Dyadobacter chenhuakuii: one gene and its partner. The protein of the gene in region 1 interacts with the protein of each later gene in a pairwise test. Links are inferred from orthologs where the notes say so. Each region holds a gene or a part of one and is shown in the gene's direction. Other genes may lie near its edges. The genes, in order: rpe and eno.

What was found.
Region 2: the proteins of rpe (region 1) and eno interact in binary tests that used the Escherichia coli proteins (3 or more experiments, as listed by UniProt). The link is inferred for Dyadobacter chenhuakuii from one-to-one orthologs.

What each region holds. Positions count from the first base shown.
Region 1 is NZ_CP098805.1:2,833,210-2,843,190, forward strand. What follows is about bases 400-3,249. They hold rpe (ribulose-phosphate 3-epimerase), read left to right. Parts: upstream 400-1,425; coding sequence 1,426-2,073; downstream 2,074-3,249. Other genes in these bases: ligA (NAD-dependent DNA ligase LigA), read right to left, coding at 400-678; NFI80_RS11740 (Uma2 family endonuclease), read left to right, coding at 876-1,397; NFI80_RS11750 (apiosidase-like domain-containing protein), read left to right, coding at 2,129-3,249. Outside these bases: more of ligA, read right to left, coding at 1-399; more of NFI80_RS11750, read left to right, coding at 3,250-3,412; NFI80_RS11755 (OmpA family protein), read left to right, coding at 3,409-5,463; NFI80_RS11760 (glycosyltransferase family 39 protein), read left to right, coding at 5,576-7,444; NFI80_RS11765 (transketolase), read left to right, coding at 7,560-8,387; NFI80_RS11770 (NAD-dependent epimerase/dehydratase family protein), read left to right, coding at 8,380-9,981. UniProt on the Escherichia coli protein: Catalyzes the reversible epimerization of D-ribulose 5-phosphate to D-xylulose 5-phosphate.
Region 2 is NZ_CP098805.1:3,692,568-3,702,607, reverse strand. What follows is about bases 1-2,909. They hold eno (phosphopyruvate hydratase), read left to right. Parts: upstream 1-773; coding sequence 774-2,045; downstream 2,046-2,909. Other genes in these bases: gpmI (2,3-bisphosphoglycerate-independent phosphoglycerate mutase), read left to right, coding at 2,484-2,909; NFI80_RS15280 (FtsB family cell division protein), read left to right, coding at 2,106-2,438; carA (glutamine-hydrolyzing carbamoyl-phosphate synthase small subunit), read left to right, coding at 1-682. Also shown: more of gpmI, read left to right, coding at 2,910-4,016; NFI80_RS15270 (hypothetical protein), read left to right, coding at 4,189-4,719; NFI80_RS15265 (DUF8428 domain-containing protein), read left to right, coding at 5,048-6,001; NFI80_RS15260 (polyphosphate kinase 2 family protein), read right to left, coding at 6,067-6,960; rdgB (RdgB/HAM1 family non-canonical purine NTP pyrophosphatase), read right to left, coding at 6,997-7,572; NFI80_RS15250 (FKBP-type peptidyl-prolyl cis-trans isomerase), read right to left, coding at 7,656-8,558; NFI80_RS15245 (DHH family phosphoesterase), read right to left, coding at 8,612-9,646; NFI80_RS15240 (nucleoside-diphosphate kinase), read left to right, coding at 9,850-10,040. UniProt on the Escherichia coli protein: Catalyzes the reversible conversion of 2-phosphoglycerate (2-PG) into phosphoenolpyruvate (PEP). It is essential for the degradation of carbohydrates via glycolysis.

The sequences.
Region 1 (9,981 bases):
AAGAAAAGAATAGAGATAGCAATCCAGTCCGCGCCGTGCCGTTTCCGCAGAATCCTGTAACTTGAATGATCCCGACGCCGCATTCCGGGGGTTGGCATATTGATTTTCACCCAATGTGTCCATTTCCTCATTCAGCTTTTGGAAGGACGTAATGGGCATAAAACCTTCGCCGCGAATTTCAAAAACAGGCGGAACATTCTCAGCTTTTACCCTTAATGGCAGCGAACGGATGGTCTTTACATTATTGGTGATCTCATCCCCGCGCGTGCCGTCGCCGCGCGTCACCCCACGCACGAGCACGCCATTTTCGTAAGTAAAACTCAGTGAAATCCCGTCAAATTTGAGCTCACAAATGTATTCATACGGCTCCCCATCCAATCCTCGGCGCACGCGGTCATCGAAATTCCTTAGTTCCTGCTCGTTATAGGTGTTATCCAGCGAAAGCATCGGATAACGATGGTAAACTGTGTTGAAATTCTTGGTAATCGTCCCACCGACCCGCAGCGTTGGAGAATCTTCCTGCCGCAGTTCAGGGTATTGATCTTCAAGCGCCTTTAACTGTTTCAGCAACTGATCGAATTCAAAATCCGAAACCTCAGAAACATTGTCCTGGTAATAACGGTAATTCAAATGCTGCAATTGGTCTACAAGCTCCTGGATTTGTTGTGCTGGGTTCATGGTAAGGCGGCTAAAACAGATAGTGCTCAAATTTAAGAAGCGTTCGCGCCGATTTCAAATAGTGCAGCCCTTCGTTACTTTTTTTGAAAACCGCGTATCAATGGAAAAACAAATCAAACACTTGTCTTTCTTTGATACACAAACTCGTATGAATCATTTCAAAAATTCATTAATTTTCCTAAAAACTCGCTATGCACATGAAAAGCACAGAAACAATCATCTGGCAGGACTGGGATCTCTCACAGATCATAAACGGGGAGGAAATCATGTCTCCTAGCCCACAAAAGCCTCATCAGAATGCGTCCCGGAATTTGCAATGGACTCTTGAAAATTATGTCAGAGAGTGGGATTTGGGTGCTATCTGGAATGCTCCGTTCGATGTTATTTTTGAAGAAGATTACAATCGCCTGCAACCGGATCTTATTTTTGTTTCAAAAGAAAAAGAAGACATTGTCCAGGACTGGATCCGTGGTGTGCCGGATATGGTAGTCGAAATCGTATCAAAAAGCACCATTAAAATGGATACGGTTGTTAAGAAAGAAATTTATGAGCGCTATGGCGTGCAGGAATATTGGCTTTTGAAACCGGAGAAGCGGGTTTTGGAAATTTATGTGTTAAATAATGGCCGATATGAAATGTACGCTTCGTTTGGCGAAAATGATGTGGTTAGCTCACCATTATTTTGCGATTTGGCGTTCAAGTTGAACATTATATTCTAATTTCGGCCTGAACTAAGATTTAAAATTCATGGCGGAAATTGCTCCTTCGATACTTGCTGCTGACTTTGCGAATTTACAACGGGACGTAGAAATGCTGAACGTGAGCCAGGCAGATTATATACACGTTGATATTATGGACGGCATGTTTGTGCCGAATATTTCTTTTGGAATGCCCGTTTGTGAAGCCGTTCACAAGCATGCCACAAAGCCATTGGACGTGCATTTAATGATCGAGCAGCCGGATCGTTATCTGGAAGCATTTGCAAAAGCAGGCGCATCTATACTGACCGTACATTACGAAGCCTGTCCGCATTTGCACCGGACTATCCAGCACATTAAGGAAGTGGGTGCGTTGCCCGGCGTTGCATTGAACCCGCATACGCCGGTGGAAGTGCTTTCGGAGATCCTGGGGGATGTTTCGCTGGTGCTAATTATGTCCGTAAATCCAGGTTTCGGCGGGCAGAAATTTATACAAAACACGTATCAGAAAATTGCCAGATTACAGGCTTTGAAAGAAAAATTTGGCTACACATTCAAGATTGAGGTGGATGGCGGCGTTAATCTTGACAATGCGCCTTTGCTTGTAAAAGAAGGCGTGAACATTCTGGTTGCAGGAAGCTTTGTTTTCAGTTCGGACGATCCGCTGAAAACCATTACCGACCTGAAAACCAGCTGATTTTCAAGGTTCCGAAACACCCCGATATGTTAAAAGATTTTTCCCGACCAGGACTATGAAGTGGCTCAGATACTTCATTTTCAGCATTTTCGCGGCGTCCGGCCTGGCAGCTATTAATGTCTCCCAAAGGCCGGAGCTGGCTGTCGCTAAATTTCCTTTGAAAATCAGCCCGAATGGCCGCCACATCACCGATAATAATGGCGTTCCGTTCCTGATGGTGGCCGATGTGGCCTGGCAAATGCTGCGTAAGCTGAGCTATACCGATGCGATTCATTATATGGATGCGCGCAAGTCTCAGTCATTCAATACATTCCTGGTTCAGCTTTTGCCCGCACTTCCCAATCAGCGGAATTTTAATAAGACCCTTCCATTTCAGGATAACGATATTTCAAAACCCAATAAGCCCTATTTCGACTATTTTGACAAGATTATTGCCGCAGCAAAAGAGCGTAACCTTGTCGTGGGCATTGTGGTTTCCCGCAAAAGCTGGAATGCGATTTTCGATGCGCAAAATCCAACGGTTTGGAAATATTACGGTGCCTATGTCGGTAAGCATTTTGCCAAGTACAGCAATGTGATCTGGATTGTGAGTGAGGAAGAATATCAGACAGCCGCTCAGTTTGAGGCTATTGCGGACGGAATCCGTTCCGTTTCCGAAGGTCAGATCCTAGCGTCGCTGAGCACTTGCTCGCCTTCGAGTGTGAACGACAGCTCAAAAGTCAGATCAGACCTAAAATTCATTATTCCGGATTCTACGGTGACGCCCGCTGAGTATGCGGCGCTGGCCAACTGGCAAAAAAACTCAGCCGAAGTTGCATTAAGGCCATTTTTAATCGCCAATTCGGAGTTCCCCAAAGAAATAACGGATCAGTCTGTCTTGATCAGAAATCAGGCTTACCAGTCCATCATGAGTGCTGCTGCGGGCTTTTGCCATATGAGCACGATCAAAAATTTCAACCCGACATGGAAAGTTAACATCGATAAAGACGGCGCGGAATACATTCATGAACTCGTCAAAATCCTGAAAGGCATTCCCTGGGAATATATGCAACCCGAAAACATCTCAGAACTGCTTCCCGATTCAACCGATAAGGCTGACATAGGCATAGTTTCTTTATCCAATAAGAAAATGTCCATGTTATACTTGCCCGAATCGCGTCCGGTGCGGCTTAACCTCAATTATCTCAACGGGACGGACTTTGGAGCCGTCTGGTATAGTCCGCGCACGGGAAAAAGATGGTCAGGAGGTGAGTTTAGGGCTGCGCCGGAAGCGGTTGTTCAGCCACCCGATTCACAGCCGGGCTGGGATTGGATTCTCTTAATAGGAGCAAAAAAATGAATAAAACCTTACTCTTCAACGTTTTTCTGCTGCTTTCGGCAGTTGTTATAAATAAAGGATACGGTCAGCAGATTTTGTGGGCTAATAAAGTGCTGGGCTATTCTTCCGAAAACCGGCCCGCGCAGTACGGGCACGCCTTCCGCGCAAAACAAATTCTCGGCATTCCTAACAAGCTTCCTGATTTCGGGAATAGTCCGTGCGCCTGGATGCCCGCCGATCCGGATGGCCGGAATGAAGAGTGGATTAAGGTCGGTTTTGAAAAAACAATTTCCCTGAAACAGGTTGCTATCGCAGAAAATTTCAATCCGGGCGCCATTGCCCGGGTGTATGCCTATGATGAGTCTGGGAAGGAATTTCTTATTTCCGACACACCCGCAGCACAGCTCAATGTCAAAGGCAGAATGTTCAGGATCTTTCCAAAACAACAGAATATCCTGGCCAATGCGATCAAGATTGTGATGCAACCTTCGAAAGTTTCGGGAGCGAATCAAATCGATGCAATAGGCATTTCCGACGACACGACGCCCATTGAAGCTGTCATTAACATTGCAAAAGGGCCGCTTTTGAAAACCAAACGTGAAAACATGGGAGCGGCGATCAACAGTCAGGGCCAGGAAGTTGCGCCTATTATTGCCCCCGATGGCAAAACGCTTTATTTCACGAGAGGCAATTTTCTGGGCAATGTAGGCACGTCAGAAACACAGGATATCTGGTATTCCAAACTAAATGAAAAAAATGTCTGGGGCGCAGCGGTGAATATGGGCCCGCCGATCAATAATGCTGCTGATAATGCTATAACAAGCATTTCGGCAGACGGCAAAACCATTTATGTTATCAATGTTTACCGGCCGGACGGCTCCATGGAGTTAGGATTGTCGCGCTGTTTTCAGACGAAGACGGGCTGGACTTTTCCCAAAGAATACAAAATCAACAACCTCAGGGAAAGCATTACGGGCAATAATAAGATCAAACAGGTCGAAAGCATGGAAACCACGGTTTCGCCGTATGGTAATGTGATGATCATCTCGGTTGAGCGCAGCGATACGGAAGGAAAAAAGGACTTGTATGTTTCCTTTCTGCAATCGAGCGACAGCTGGTCGGAGCCGCTGCATCTTGGAAATGTGATCAATACGGCCGATTATGAAGGAACTCCGTTTTTGGCATTGGACAACAAAACATTATATTTTTCCTCACACGGACACAGCGGCTACGGAGCCGGTGATTTGTTCCTCACCCGCCGGCTGGACGACACCTGGGTCAATTGGTCGAAACCTGAAAACCTTGGCCCGGTGATTAATACTTCGCTTTGGGATGCTTATTTTAATGTTCCTGCAACGGGTGATTATGCCTATTTCAGTGCCAGCGAAAAGGTTTCGGGGCAGGAAGATATTTTTCGTGTAAGGCTTACTCCCGAGACACGCCCGGATCCGGTGGCCATCATTTCCGGGACCATCCTGGAAGCAGAAACAAACAAGGCTGTGCGTTCCGACCTCATCGCACAGATCAAGAAAAACAATGATGTTTTCACAAAAGCAACATTTGACCCGGAAACCGGCGAGTACCGGCTTATTTTGCCGCTGAAAGAAATTTACCGCATTACGGCCTCTGAAAACGGCTATTTCCCTTTTACTGAGGAAATTGATTTATCCAAAGACACCACATTACGTAACATCCGGAAAGACCTTTATCTGCAACCGATCAAAGCGGGGCAGCGGATCAGGCTTAGCAGCACCATGTTTGCGCAGAGCAGCGCCGAAGTGATCCGGTCGTCTTACCCGGAGCTGGACAGGATTGTTTCGGCTATGACAAGTTATCCGGCAATGGAAATTTTGCTGGAAGGACATACAGACAATCAGGGCGAAGTCCAAAAAAATGTGAAGCTGGCGGAAGACCGTGTGCAACAGGTCAAAAAATATCTTTTATCAAAAGGAGTAGACGGCAAAAGGATCCAGACAAAGGCCTGGGGACCAGCCAAACCCATTGCCAGCAACCTCACTGAACAGACCCGCCAGAAGAACCGGCGCGTGGAGTTTACAATTCTTAAAATCTAAAAAATATCCTATAAAGGGAATTTTGCTTAATTTCGCGGCAACTCGGTCTGTTTCCCAATTTTTGGGCAAAATAGAACGATACAGAAATTTTAGCGCACATCAACTTTCTTAAATGTCTTCAAACCGTACGAACGAAACTCTGAAAACCTGGCTCATTTTCGCTGTCATTTTAATTGCGGGAACTGCGCTCAGGCTTCACAATCTGGATCGTTACAGTATTTTCTTCGATGAGAGAAGCACAATGGTGATCAGCCAGGGTGTTGTGTTGGAAGGTGCCAACCAAAAGGAAGTTTTTTCTAAGCTGACATTATCGGATTCGCAGTTCTGGAAAACACCTGAATTCAGCCTCAGGCCGCCAAGAGTCTTACGCTCATTTACTTACAACGAAAATTATGCCCCGCGTGCATTTACACCCGCCGAGTTTTGGGCACCCAAAACAATAGAAGATTATTACGAAGCCAATAACCGGAGTGATATTGGAAACAGCCCTTTCTATTATCTGCTGCTGCATTATTGGATGGAGGTTTTCGGTCTTTCGGACTTCTCCGCGCGATCCCTTTCTGTGCTTTTCAGCGTGCTCATCATTGGTGTGGTATACTTGTTCGGAAGGCGTTTTTTTGGGGTTAATACAGGACTGATTGCCGCTGCGATCGTGGCTATCGAGCCGTTTTTTATCGGTTACAGCCAGCAAGCGCGCAGTTACTCCTTAATGTTCTTCCTTACCCTGCTTGCTACCTATTTCTTTTTACAAATCATTGAAAGAGAGGCTGCAAAGCGGAAAACAACCCGGCTTTACATAGGCTACATTATAACTGCAGGATTAAGCATCCTATCCCATTTTCTTTCTATTGCGGTCCTTTTGGGGCACGCCTTATATGCTTTACTTTTTCTAAGGAATGTCAAAGGTTGGATAAGAATGGCGGTTTCGGCCGTAGCGGCTTTGTCTGGTGTGGCCTGGTGGATGATTTATGGCGGCGGGACGTATACGCTGCATACGCTTAATTATCAGGCAGCGCTCTACAAAAGAATGGCCGAAACACGGCCTATGGACAATCCTTTCGGCATTATTTTACCTGCCACAATTGGTAATGTGTTCACCAAAGCGCTGCCACTTTTTTCAGACCTAATTATTTTTACCAACGGACTGACGGATGCCCTTGCCGGCAGAAAGAATGTAATTGTTTCTATATCAATTGGCGTGCTGCTGATCATTTGGTATCGGTTCAGAAACCACATTAAAATGAATGACGGAGTGAAAGCGGCTATTCCTTTCGTTCTGGCCATTTCCGGTGCTGTATTTTACTCAAATCATAAGCTGCAATTCATCATTCTTTCGGTCAGTATTTTTGCACTCTCCTTTATTCCCGATGTGCATATGCAGGCTGATAAGCAGCATAGGAGACGGCTTTGGATCGTCTATATTATGGCGCTGTTTCCAACGATCTTTTTGATTATTATGTCGTTCAAAAACGGCCATACATATGGATTGATGCAACGATATTCGGGTTTTTCGTTTCCCTATGCGATCATATTGCTGAGTCTTTTGCTGCAATATTACAACACCATTAAGCTGGAATTCAGGGCATTGATCTTTGTTGGCTTAGCTTGTCAGTTGTATTTTGTTTCGTTACGGCTTGGAGAATTCTATGCAGACCGGTCGGTGAAATACGGCTATTTTTCGACACCGCGGGCTCCTAACCCTTACTATGAGGCGGCGCAAAAAATTAAGGAATTGTATCAGGAAGGCGACACGATCCTGTATCCCGCTTCCCGCTATCCGATTTTATCAGAAATGGACAGGACATTCCTCTCCTATTCGGTTCAGGACGCGCAGGTGACGAATTTGTATCTGCCCAAAGACGCCCAATATGTGCAGGTGATGGACACGACACAGACTACACATATTTTACTTAAAAAAGCAGGAAATCCTGAACCGGTTGTGATCAAGAAATTGAAAGGGCTGCGTTACGGATTGGAGTAGGCAATGTAGGCTGATATCAAAAGCCGACAAATAAGATTTTGTATATTGCACTCTCAAAATCGAAGATTTGACCTTTATTTAGTGAGATTTTCTTAATATCGACATATACACAGGCATGACCGCAGAAGAGATATTGAATGACCCAAGACAAATAAGCGGAGAACTTCGGCTTAAAATTCTGGGTCTCTACCACAAAGCAAATGCCGGTCATATCGGCTGCTCATTAAGCTGCATTGATCTGATGATCGCTGTTCTTTTTCTGCAAAAATCGGAGGAAGACACCTTTATTTTATCCAAAGGACACGCCGCCGCCGCATTATACGCCTGCCTGAATGTTACGGGCGAAATTACAGACGAAGAACTGGACACTTTTTACCTGGACGGCACCTCACTCCCAGCCCATCCGGCCCCAAGGCAATACAAAGGAATTCCTTTTGCGACCGGCTCGCTAGGTCACGGCCTCCCCATTGCAACTGGAATCGCCCACGCAGCAAAAGTCGGTGGAGAAGAAACTTATTCATTCGCGTTGCTTTCAGATGGAGAGACAAATGAAGGAACCACCTGGGAAGCAGCACATTATGCGATCCAGAATCAGCTGGATAATCTGTTTATGATTGTTGATAAAAACGGTTTGCAGGGTTTTGGTCCAACGGATAAAGTGTTGGGAGAAACAGCCTCCGTTGAGAAATGGAATGCAATCGGTTTTGAAACGATAGAGGTTGACGGTCACGACATTATTGCGCTAAGTCTGGCTATTGACGAACTTAAAACGCACAAGAACGGGCTGCCAAAGGCGATTATCGCAAACACTGTGAAGGGTAAGGGAGTGTCCTACATGGAGAATAAATTAGAGTGGCATTATTTACCAATGAACAAAGACCAATACGAGCAAGCCACGCTGGAAGTAAAGGAACGCTACTTTAATGAATTGACGAATGCTTGACCAATTGCCGGTTTTCCGCGATAAAATAGAAAGTTTAAAAGGGCCAGTTTTTGTTTTTGGTGCAAGCGGCTTCATCGGAGCCAATCTTTTCAACGAAATTTTTAAGATCCGAAAGGACTGTTATGCGCTCACACACGACGCAACAAAAGCATGGAGGCTGAAATTGCTGAATGTTCCTTTTGAAAACATTGTCCATTGCGATATCCTTTCTAATAACTCTGTTCAAGAGGTTTTTGAAAAATATAAACCGCAAACGATTTTTAATCTGGCGGCCTACGGCGCTTACAGCAAGCAAAATAATGTTAATCTGACCTATGAAACCAATGTCATAGGAACCGTAAACATTCTGCAAAACTGTACTACCGAAATGGTTTATATCCATGCGGGAAGCAGTTCGGAATATGGGTTCAACTGCACTTCTCCAAAAGAGACTGATCGCGTCGAGCCAAACAGTCATTATGCGGTTTCCAAGGTTTCAGCGGCGTATTTATTAGAATATTATGCCAAAGTTTTCAACCTGAAAACGCTTAATCTCAGACTTTATTCCATTTACGGATATTGGGAAGAGCCGGACCGGCTAATCCCGAAACTAATCGAAAACGCCCGGAAAAAGCAACTTCCTTCGCTCGTATCTCCGGATATAAGCCGTGATTTTGTTTTCATAGAAGACTGCGTGGAAGCGTTTCTGGACGCGGCATTAAAGATTAACAAGGAAACTTCCGGGAAGTCCTACAACATTGCAACGGGTCGTAAAACTACCATGGGCGACCTCGTTGATACATCCAGACGAACATTCAACATTACGCAGGAGCCGCAGTGGGGCAGCATGTCCAACAGAAAATGGGACCTTGCTGAATGGTTCGGCGATCCGAGCGCATTTGAAACGGACTTTGGCTGGAAAGCCCGGACTTCGCTGGAAACCGGCCTTTCAAAATACAGTGACTGGCAGGCGCAGATAAAATACGAAGACCGTGTCATTCCTGCTTTCGAAAACCCGAAACTGAATCCGATCATTACCGCGATCATCGCTTGTTATAAGGATGCGCAGGCTATCCCGTTCATGTACGAGCGGCTTGTGAAGACTTTCAATGATCTGAAAGTGCGCTATGAAATCATATTTGTCAATGATAACTCGCCTGATAATCAGGAAGAAGTGATTAGCCAGATTTGTGATAAAGATCCTAATGTTGTTGGAATCAGTCACTCGCGTAATTTCGGATCTCAATCTGCATTTTTGAGTGGAATGGAGATTGCAACGGGCGATTGCGTGGTTTTAATGGATGGTGATTTACAGGATCCGCCGGAAATTATCCCTGCTTTTTACGAGAAATGGATGGAAGGATTCGATGTCGTTTATGGCGTTAGGGTTCAGAGGGAAATGAAACCGCACATTCACTTTTTCTATAAATCGTTTTATAAAGTATTTCAGGGTCTCAGCTATATTTCGATTCCCCGCGATGCCGGCGATTTTTCTATGATTGATCGCAAGGTTGTTAAGGAGTTGGTAGATCTGCCTGAAACAGAGCAGTTTCTGCGTGGATTGCGTGCTTGGGTTGGTTTCAAGCAAACGGGCGTTCCTTATGTAAGGCCGGAG
Region 2 (10,040 bases), 870 kb from region 1 along the record:
TGAAAAGGAATTGATGGCCGAATTGAAAAAAATTCCTTCAATGGATGGCCTCGAATTGTCATCCGAAGTAACGACAGAAAGCGCTTACTACGTAGGAGAAGAAACCGGCAGCCAGTTCCGGATTGCGGTTATGGATTACGGAATCAAGAAAAGCATTCTGCAAAACCTGACCTCACGCGGATGTTACTGCAAAGTTTTCCCTGCAAAAACGCCTTTTGAGGAAGTAATGGCTTGGCAGCCCGACGGATTCTTCATATCCAACGGCCCTGGCGACCCGGCTGCAATGCTTTACGCAGTAGAAAGTGTGAACCAGATGATCAAAACCAGCAAGCCACTTTTCGGAATTTGTCTGGGACATCAGCTGCTTGCATTGTCAAGCGGGATTAACACATATAAAATGCACCACGGCCACCGCGGGTTGAACCACCCGGTGAAAAACCTGATTACAGGATTATGCGAAATCACTTCGCAAAATCATGGTTTTGCGGTGAATCCGGATGAGATTGAAAACCATCCTGATATTGAAATCACGCACGTGAATTTGAATGATAAAACAATTGAAGGAATTCGTAGAAAGGATTATCCTGCGTTCTCAGTTCAATATCACCCTGAGGCATCGCCAGGTCCGCATGATTCGCGCTATCTGTTTGATGAATTTATCAAATTGTTAAGAGCGAGCTGAAAATATCGAAATCCTCTGTAATGCAGAGGATTTTTTGTGTTATTTTGTACCGTTAAAAAATTCTATTTTAAATCAAAACCACAAGCTGCAAATGAGTACGATTCAATCAGTACATGCAAGACAAATTCTGGATTCAAGAGGAAACCCAACAATAGAAGTAGATATTCGTACTGAAAATGGCTATTTAGGACGTGCTGCTGTTCCGTCTGGAGCTTCTACCGGAAAGCATGAGGCCGTTGAACTTCGTGATGACGATAAAAGCGTTTACGTAGGAAAAGGAGTTTTGAAAGCCGTTGAGAATGTCAACGATATTATTTTCCCTGAGTTGATCGGTTGTTCAGTATTTGAGCAAAATCTGATTGATAAAATCATGCTGGAATTGGACGGAACGCCTAACAAAGCGAAATTGGGCGCGAACGCAATTCTGGGTGTTTCTCTGGCTGCTGCCAAGGCTGCTGCACAAGAAGCAAATCTTCCATTATATCGTTACGTGGGCGGAACGAATGCAAACACATTGCCGGTTCCGATGATGAACATTCTGAATGGTGGAAGCCACGCGGATAACTCTATCGATTTCCAGGAATTCATGATCATGCCTGCGAAAGCAGATACATTCTCGCAATCATTGAGAATGGGCGTTGAGGTTTTCCATACGCTTAAAACAGTTTTGAAAAGCAAAGGATATTCTACCAACGTGGGTGACGAAGGTGGATTTGCTCCAAACATTAAATCAAATGAAGAAGCGATCGAAATCGTAATTCAGGCGATCGAGAAAGCAGGTTACAAGCCAGGTGAAGACATCTTCATCGCAATGGATGCTGCCGTTTCTGAATTCTACGAAGATGGACTGTACCACTTCAAGAAATCAGATGGTCGGAAACTAAGCTCGGATGAAATGGCTGACTACTGGACACAGTGGGTTGCTAAATATCCGATCATTTCAATCGAAGATGGAATGGACGAAGACGACTGGGCTGGCTGGGCAACGCTTACACAATCGGTTGGCAAGAAAATCCAGTTGGTAGGTGACGATTTGTTCGTGACAAACGTAACCCGTCTGCAACAAGGAATCGAATCACAAATTGCAAATGCAGTGCTTGTGAAGGTAAACCAGATCGGTTCATTGACTGAGACGATTGACACGGTTAACCTTGCAAAACGCAACAGCTATAAGAGCATTATGTCCCACCGCTCAGGTGAAACGGAAGATTCAACAATTGCTGACCTTGCAGTTGCATTGAACACAGGACAGATCAAAACGGGATCTGCTTCCCGCTCTGACCGTATGGCGAAATACAACCAGCTGCTTCGCATTGAAGAGGAGCTTGGTGAAAACGCTTACTTCCCAGGATTGAAATTCTGATATCATTAATCAAAACCGGAGCTTAATGCTCCGGTTTTTGTATATACACTCGCTTTCGTTATGAAAAAAGGATCATTCTGGTCGCTCCAGACGCTCAAAAACTTTTATATAGCCACATTTCTGGCGTGGTTCGTCTGGATCCTTTTCCTTGACAATAACAATATGCGGATCGTGATCTCCAACCGGATGAAAATGAAGGAACTGGAACACGAAAAGGGTATTTTGTTGGGAAAGATCAAAGAAGTTAAGAAGGAGCGGAATGAGGTTTTTGGTAATCCCAAAATGCTTGAAAAATGGGCGCGTGAAAATTTCATGATGCGCAAGCCCAACGAGGAAGTATATGTAATCGTTGACGAGAAAAATCAGCCGGTCGAAGGCAAAAAAAGCGAGTAAGCCCGCCATTGGCCATTGCGTGTTAATATTTTAATTTCTAAGACATTGAGCAAAAAAGTAATTCTTATAATCATGGACGGCTGGGGAATTGCCCAACCTGGCGAAGAGAGCCGTTCCGCTGTTTTAGCTGCCAACACTCCTTTTTACGACAGCATTATGCAGAAATATCCGCACAGCAAACTTGCTGCAAGCGGACTGGCTGTGGGGCTTCCCGACGGACAGATGGGAAATTCAGAAGTAGGACATACCAATCTTGGAGCAGGACGTGTCGTTTATCAGGATCTGGTAAAGATCAACCTGGCTGTTACCGAAGGAACATTAGGTCAGGAACCTGTCCTTACCAATGCTTTGGATTTTGCCAAAGCAAATAACAAAAAAGTGCATTTCATCGGTTTGGTTTCCGATGGAGGCGTTCACTCACACATCGATCATTTAAAAGGACTTGTCAAAATCGCTGCCGACAGGGGTTTGACAAACGTCTTTGTGCATGCATTTACAGACGGCCGTGACTGTGATCCGAAGAGTGGCTTAGGCTTTTTAACAGAGCTTCAACAAACATTGGATCAGACAACTGGCCGCATTGCAAGCGTAACCGGTCGTTATTATGCAATGGACCGCGACAAGCGTTGGGAGCGTGTGAAGCTTGCCTATGACGCAATGGTGCATGGCGAAGGTGCGCATGTAGCATCCGGTGATGTATTAAAAGCAATCAAAGATTCCTACGAGACAGGCGTTACTGACGAATTTATCATGCCTATCGTTGCAATAAATCCGGACGGGACGCCAATTGGTGTTATCGAAGATGGAGATGTTGTATTATGTTTCAATTTCCGGACCGACCGCGGACGCGAAATCACAGAAGTGCTGACGCAACAGGATTTTCATGAGCAGAATATGCACAAGCTAAACCTGAGATACATCACAATGACCAATTATGATGATACGTACACAGGCGTCGATGTGATTTTTGATAAAGATAATCTCAACAATACATTAGGCGAAGTGCTTGAAGCAGCGGGGAAAAAGCAGATCCGCATTGCTGAAACGGAAAAATATCCGCACGTAACATTCTTTTTCTCTGGCGGACGCGAAAAGCCGTTTGAGGGTGAAAGCCGCTTACTTTGCCAGTCTCCAAAAGTTGCGACTTATGACCTACAACCTGAAATGTCGGCGTTCGGCATCAGGGACTCGATAGTGCCTGAGTTGGAAAAAGGAGAGGTGGATTTTGTTTGCCTTAACTTTGCAAACCCGGATATGGTCGGACATACGGGTGTGTTTGAAGCAGCGGTTAAGGCATGTGAAACCGTTGATCAATGTGTGCAGGCTGTTGTTACCACTGGTTTAAACCATGGTTACTCATCAATCATCATTGCCGATCACGGAAATTCGGACTATATGCTGAATGACGACGGCTCTCCCAATACTGCCCACTCATTGAACCTGGTGCCTTGCGTATTGGTCGATAATAATTATCAGAATCCGATAAAAGACGGCAAGCTGGCCGACATTGCACCTACAATTCTTGACTTAATGGGAATTCCAAAGCCGGCTGAGATGACAGGGGTTAGTATCCTCTAAACTAAACCAGCTATAATGATGTTGTTTACCGGAGAGTCCATTGGGCTCTCTGTTTTTTTAGATCTTCTGCGTGATAAAGTCCACATTACCAATGCGTTTTATATCAATACACTCTTCTGGCCGCCCGGTGTTTCTTAAAAGCAGCTTCCTCTATATCTTGATATGCCTGACAATGTTAAGCGCTTGCAGGGAATCTGTCACGGATCCGAACGAAAAGAAGGCATATTATGACCTTAAAGGCTTTGTAGAAAACCAAATCGTTTATCTGAATGAGACGAAGCCGAAGGTGGCAAAGACTGTTCAACTGGACGGGAAAAAAGAACTGCGCGTTGGAATCGAGACGAACTGGAAAAAGGAGCTGGAACTGTTCGCGCAAGCCGACATTAATAAGCCAGCATATAATAAAAGCTATTCGGTGACCCGAAGTGATTCGTCTGTTTACGAATATAAAATCAGGGAAGGAGAGAACTTACCAGTGCGTTATCTGATGATCAAAGTGGACAGCGCGACGCAGCAACCTGTATTGGTAAAAGCACTGCTGCGTTCTGAAAACCGAATATATAGTTCAGAAAAGCTTATTGAACTGACATCTAGCAGACGGAATAATCTCCTTGAAGTTTCCGGTTACTCGGTTAAAGGCTATCAAAAGCTTTTGTTCATGGACCGCAAGTCTTTTGATATTACAGCAAAAATAGGATTATAGCGGGTTTTAAAATGATGTTTGTTTGTACTGTAACTCCATACTTTGGGTAAACATTACCCAATTTTCTAATTAACCGGCCCCCATACAGCCGTTCAGCCCTAATTTTCTAAATTCAAAATCATAATTTAAAAAGAGGCTCAGTATCTTACTGAGCCTCTTTTTTGGTATTATTTATATACAAATTGAATGTTATAATCGCCTGCAATAGGTCCGAATCGGCAATTCGGCACAGAATTAGAGATTTTAAGATCAAATCCATGTAGACCCTAGGTGAATTTTTAACCTGTCAACATGTAAACTAAATCACATTAATAAATTTTCTAAATCGATGGAACAAGAACAAAAGAATAAGCAAAGTATCGCCTGGGCAATGGTTGTTGTCCTTGGGCTTGCGACGGCCATGTTTGGCTACTTGTTTACGACTCAAAAAAATGAGTTGACTCAGCAGGAAACAATGGTTGTTGAAAAAGCCAGAGAATTGGCTGTGACCAAAACTAAATTAGATTCTATTTCGACAGTATTGGATGCGAAAATCGCTGAAATTGAAAAATTGGGTGGTGACGTATCAGAATTGACTAAGGTTAAAGAAAAACTGGAAGCAGATAAATTAGCTTTCAGCAGAAGCAAGAGAGTTGAGACCAACAAGTATCTTGGCAAAATCAAGGAATACGAGAAATTCCTGGTAGAAAAAGACGAGGTGATCGCTCAATTGAAGCTTGAAAACGAGAAATTGGTTGCATCGAATGACTCTTTAAGCACACACGTTGGAAGTTTGACCAGCGAGCGTGAGAAATTGGTACAACGTCAGGCTGAACTTACTGATTCAGTAGTAACTTTTACAGCTGCTAACAAAGAGCTTAGCGACAAAGTAACAAAGGCTGCTGCATTGAAAGCTGCAAATCTGAAAATCCTTACTGTTAATTCAAGAGGTAAGGTGAAAGATAAAGAAGAATATAAAGCAAGCCGTGTTGACAAAATCAAAATGGTATTTACGCTTCCTGAAAATGAGTTGACAGCACAAGAATCGAAAGACATCTACGTGCGTGTGCTTGACCCTGAAGGAGCGGTTGTAGCTGATGACGCAACTGGATCAGGAGAGTTTGAAGTTGATGGAGCTCCATCTAAGTTTACAACTCGTGAGTCTATTGCTTACCAAAACAATAACCAGAAAGTTGAATTGTTGTATGACAACAGCTCACAATTCCGTCCAGGGAAATACAATGTTGAATTGTATGCAGAAGGTTATAAAATTGGTGGTGGAAACTTCACTATCAAGAAATAAGAATTAGAATTCACACCATGCATAACTATCAAAGGCGGCTGATTATTCAGCCGCCTTTTTTGTGCTTAATCCTCAGTGTTCTGCGCATTAATGACATCGATAAAGTGATGCAGTTCTTCTGACCGCTCAGGGCCTGATTCCGGATAAGACATATCCATCTTTTTAAGTTCTTCCACGATAATGTTGGCCACTGTCAGCCTCAGATTCTTTTTGTCATCGGCCGGAACAACATACCAAGGCGATTTCTTTGTAGCAGTGTTATTAATGCAATCTTCGTAAGCCTGCATATATTCATTCCACTGCCCGCGCACTTTCACATCCTGCTCCTCAAATTTCCAGTTTTTTGAAGGGTCTTCTATCCGCTCAATAAGGCGCGAAGCTTGTTCTTCCTTCGACACATTCAGGAAAAACTTGATTACCCGGATGCCGTTTCTGTAAAGATATTTTTCGAGGTTCCGAATATCCGAATATCTGTGTTTCCAAAGCTTGTCCATGTCCTCCGTCAGTTCAACAGGCAACCGTTGCGATTGCGTGATAATCTCGGGATTCACTTTGGCAACGAGCACTTCCTCGTAATAACTGCGGTTGAAGATCGTGATCGTTCCGCGTTGAGGAAGCACAAGATTACTCCGCCACAGATAATCATGTTCCAGTTCTGTTTCCGTAGGCCTTTTAAATGAATGTATTTTCACGCCCACCGGATTCACCCCTGCAAGCACATGTTTGATCGTCCCATCTTTGCCGGCCGCATCCATCGCCTGAAATATGACCAGTAAGCCATAGCGATTATGTGCGTACATCATACTCTGCAGCACATCCAGCTCCTTAGCCGACTCCGCCTGCATGGATTCATATTCTTCCTTATCCTTGTAAATGTCCTTGAAGCGCGTTTTGGCCTTTTTGATACTGAATTTCTCGGTCCCGTCGACGCGATAATCGCTTGCATTGAAGTCCGCCATTTGAATGCTGTTTAGAAATGATGTTTACTCGTTACATTATAGTTGCTTCAAAAAGCTGACCAGCCCGGCAAATGCGCGCGCCCGGTGGCTTAACTGTGATTTTTCTTCCAATGTCATTTCGGCAAATGTTCTTTCCAGATCAGCAGGCATAAATACAGGATCATAACCAAAGCCATTGCTGCCTCTCTTTTCGGTGATAATGTTACCTTCAACCGTTCCTGCAAACTGCTGATATACGCCGTTCATCACGAGTGTGATCACCGTCAGGAACCGGGCGCTGCGGTCACTGTGCGCAGCCAGTTTGCTGAGCAGCAAATCCATATTGTCATTAGCATCCCGTTGCGGCCCCGCATAATAGGCCGAATGAACGCCGGGCTCACCACTAAGCGCCGCGACTTCCAGTCCTGTATCGTCGGCAAAGCAGTTGATGCCGTAATGTTCCCAGACATATCTGGCCTTCGCAGCAGAATTCTCAGCGATTGTTTCAAATGGCTCTGGAATGTCTGCTTCACAGCCAATGTCGCTCAGTGTAACAAGCTCAAACTGGTCACCGAGCAATGCTTGTATCTCTTTTAACTTATTTAGATTATTGGTGGCAAAGCAAAGTTTCATGCTATAATGTTATGTTCAAAATGCATTTTACACAAAAAAACGGCTACTCTTGTGAAGCAGCCGTTTTAATTCATATCTGGTAGTTACCTTGTTGGCAGGCCAGGCTGTTGCTGTGCTGGCGCCTTCCCAAAATCAACCAATTCAACGTCAAATAGCAGAACCGAGTTTGCAGGAATGGCTCCCGGCGATCCCTCAGCTCCGTAAGCAAGGCCAGATGGAATGATCAATGTGCGTTTTCCGCCTTTTTTCATCATCATAATGCCTTCTTCCCAACCTGGAATAACCATTCCCACACCAACCTGGAAGTCAATAGGGCCGCGGCCGCCAGTCTGTGAGCTGTCAAACACTTTGCCGTCGAGCAATTTTCCTGTGTAATGCACTTTTACATTGTCACCTGCTTTTGGGCTGTCGCCTGTTCCTGGAACGGCATCCACATAAGCCAGGCCGGATGCTGTCTTCTGCGCTTTTCCTTTCAGGTTATTTTTTGCGATATAATCGTCAATTATTTTCGTATCGATCGCTTTTTGCTTGGAACCAGCTTCGGCAAGTTGTTTCTGGAATTCCTCAGGCGTAAGCACACTAACCACTTTCACGGTGAAGCTCAGATCAGATCCTTTTTTGATCATAGGAGGCATAGGCTGGCCGATTTTTGCAAACATTGAATCTGCATTGATCGATATTTTAGCACTGTCTCCCGCTGCAAGCAAAGCAAGTCCTTCTTCAAAACTGCCTTTATACTGAGGAGCCTGCAAAACCATTTTTTGCGGTGTGCCTTCTTTATATGTATCTCGAAGCGTAGAATCGCTGCCGTTTTTCAACACAAAGTGGAATGTCATAATGTCTCCCAATTTGGCTTTTCTCGCTTCATCTTCGTGCTCGAAAATCTGGTATTTCAGTCCGGATTCAGTAACCTGCGTCTTATGTTGGTTGCAAGCCGCTGCTAGAATAGTTACGCCCATTGCGTAACCTATTGATTTTAAATTCATTGGATTGTGTTAATTGGAAAGATTATGATGTGATTTTTGAAGTAAATTTAAGCTTAGTCAACGTTTAAAAGTTCTTGTTGGTATTCCGGAAGAATATTTAGAAAAGTGGCAACTGTATCATGCACTGATTGTTCCGATCTTCCGCCAGATGCATTTTTGTGTCCGCCGCCATTGAAATAGGTGCTCGCCAGGTCTCTCACCGAGAATGTGCCTACCGAACGGAATGAAATTTTCACTTCACCTTTTCTTTCAATGAACATAGCAGACATTACTACGTTTTCAACCTGCAAACCGTAATTAACGATTCCCTCGGTTTCTCCCGTGCTGGAATTGAATTTTTGCAGTTCCGCTTCCGTCAAAACCATGTAGGCAGTTCTGTATTCGGGTAAAACCACTAATTTCTGGGAGAGCACGTAACCTAGAAATTGCAAACGCGAGAGTGGCGCATTGTCGTAAATAAGTCGGTGCACACGGCTGGAATCAAATCCCGTGAGCATCAGGTCAGCAACGGCCAGATGAACCTCGGGCGTAACATTACCGTGTCGGAATGAGCCGGTATCCGTCATTATTCCGGCGTACAAGCATTCAGCCATGGGGATGTCGAAGATCTCAGTAACCGGCGCATTATTTTCCAGTTCTTTGATCAGCTTGTAAATAAGCTGTGCCGTAGCAGCAGCATAAGTATCCCAAACCATCCATTTTGCAAAATGCTCGGGTTCAAGGTGATGGTCTACCATTAACTTCGGCGCAGTGGCTTCTTCCACAATCCTTCCTAAATCTTTAAGTCGGGAAAGCGCTGAGAAGTCCAGGCAGCATATTAATGTAGCATTTGCAATTTTCTCCTTGCATTTAACCTGATCCGTCTGCTTTTCGTAAACCAGAACATGCTCAATGCCAGACAACCAACGTAAATTGGCCGTATAATCCGTCGGACTGATGACAGTAACTTCGTGTCCTTTTTTAATTAAATAACTTGCCCAGCCCAATGACGATCCCAGCGCGTCAGCGTCAGGGTCACGATGCATCGTAATGATGATTTTTTGGGGGTGGGATAAAAAAGAGCTAAGCTCTTCAACGGTTTGATTCACAGTTACTTAATTCGGAAAGAAGAAAATTCGGTTCGTATTCAGCCCACAAAATTAATAAAACTGTTGGGATTTGCTCAATGTTGTGCCCTAAAGGCTGGTTATCAGGCTATGTTTTAACATGCGCGCCACCGCGCAAACCGAAGCGCGAGGATATAAAATGAAAAAATGCATAGTTTTGCAGCAAATAAATTCTAGCCAACAGTATGCCAACAAATAGAACATTCACAATGATTAAGCCGGATGCCGTTAAGGACGGACATTCCGGAGCCATTATCAAAATGATTGAAGAGGCCGGGTTCCGGATTGTAGCTGTTAAAAAAACTCAGCTTAGCGCGGAACGTGCCGGAGAATTTTATGCAGTGCACAAAGAGCGTCCTTTTTACAATGATTTATG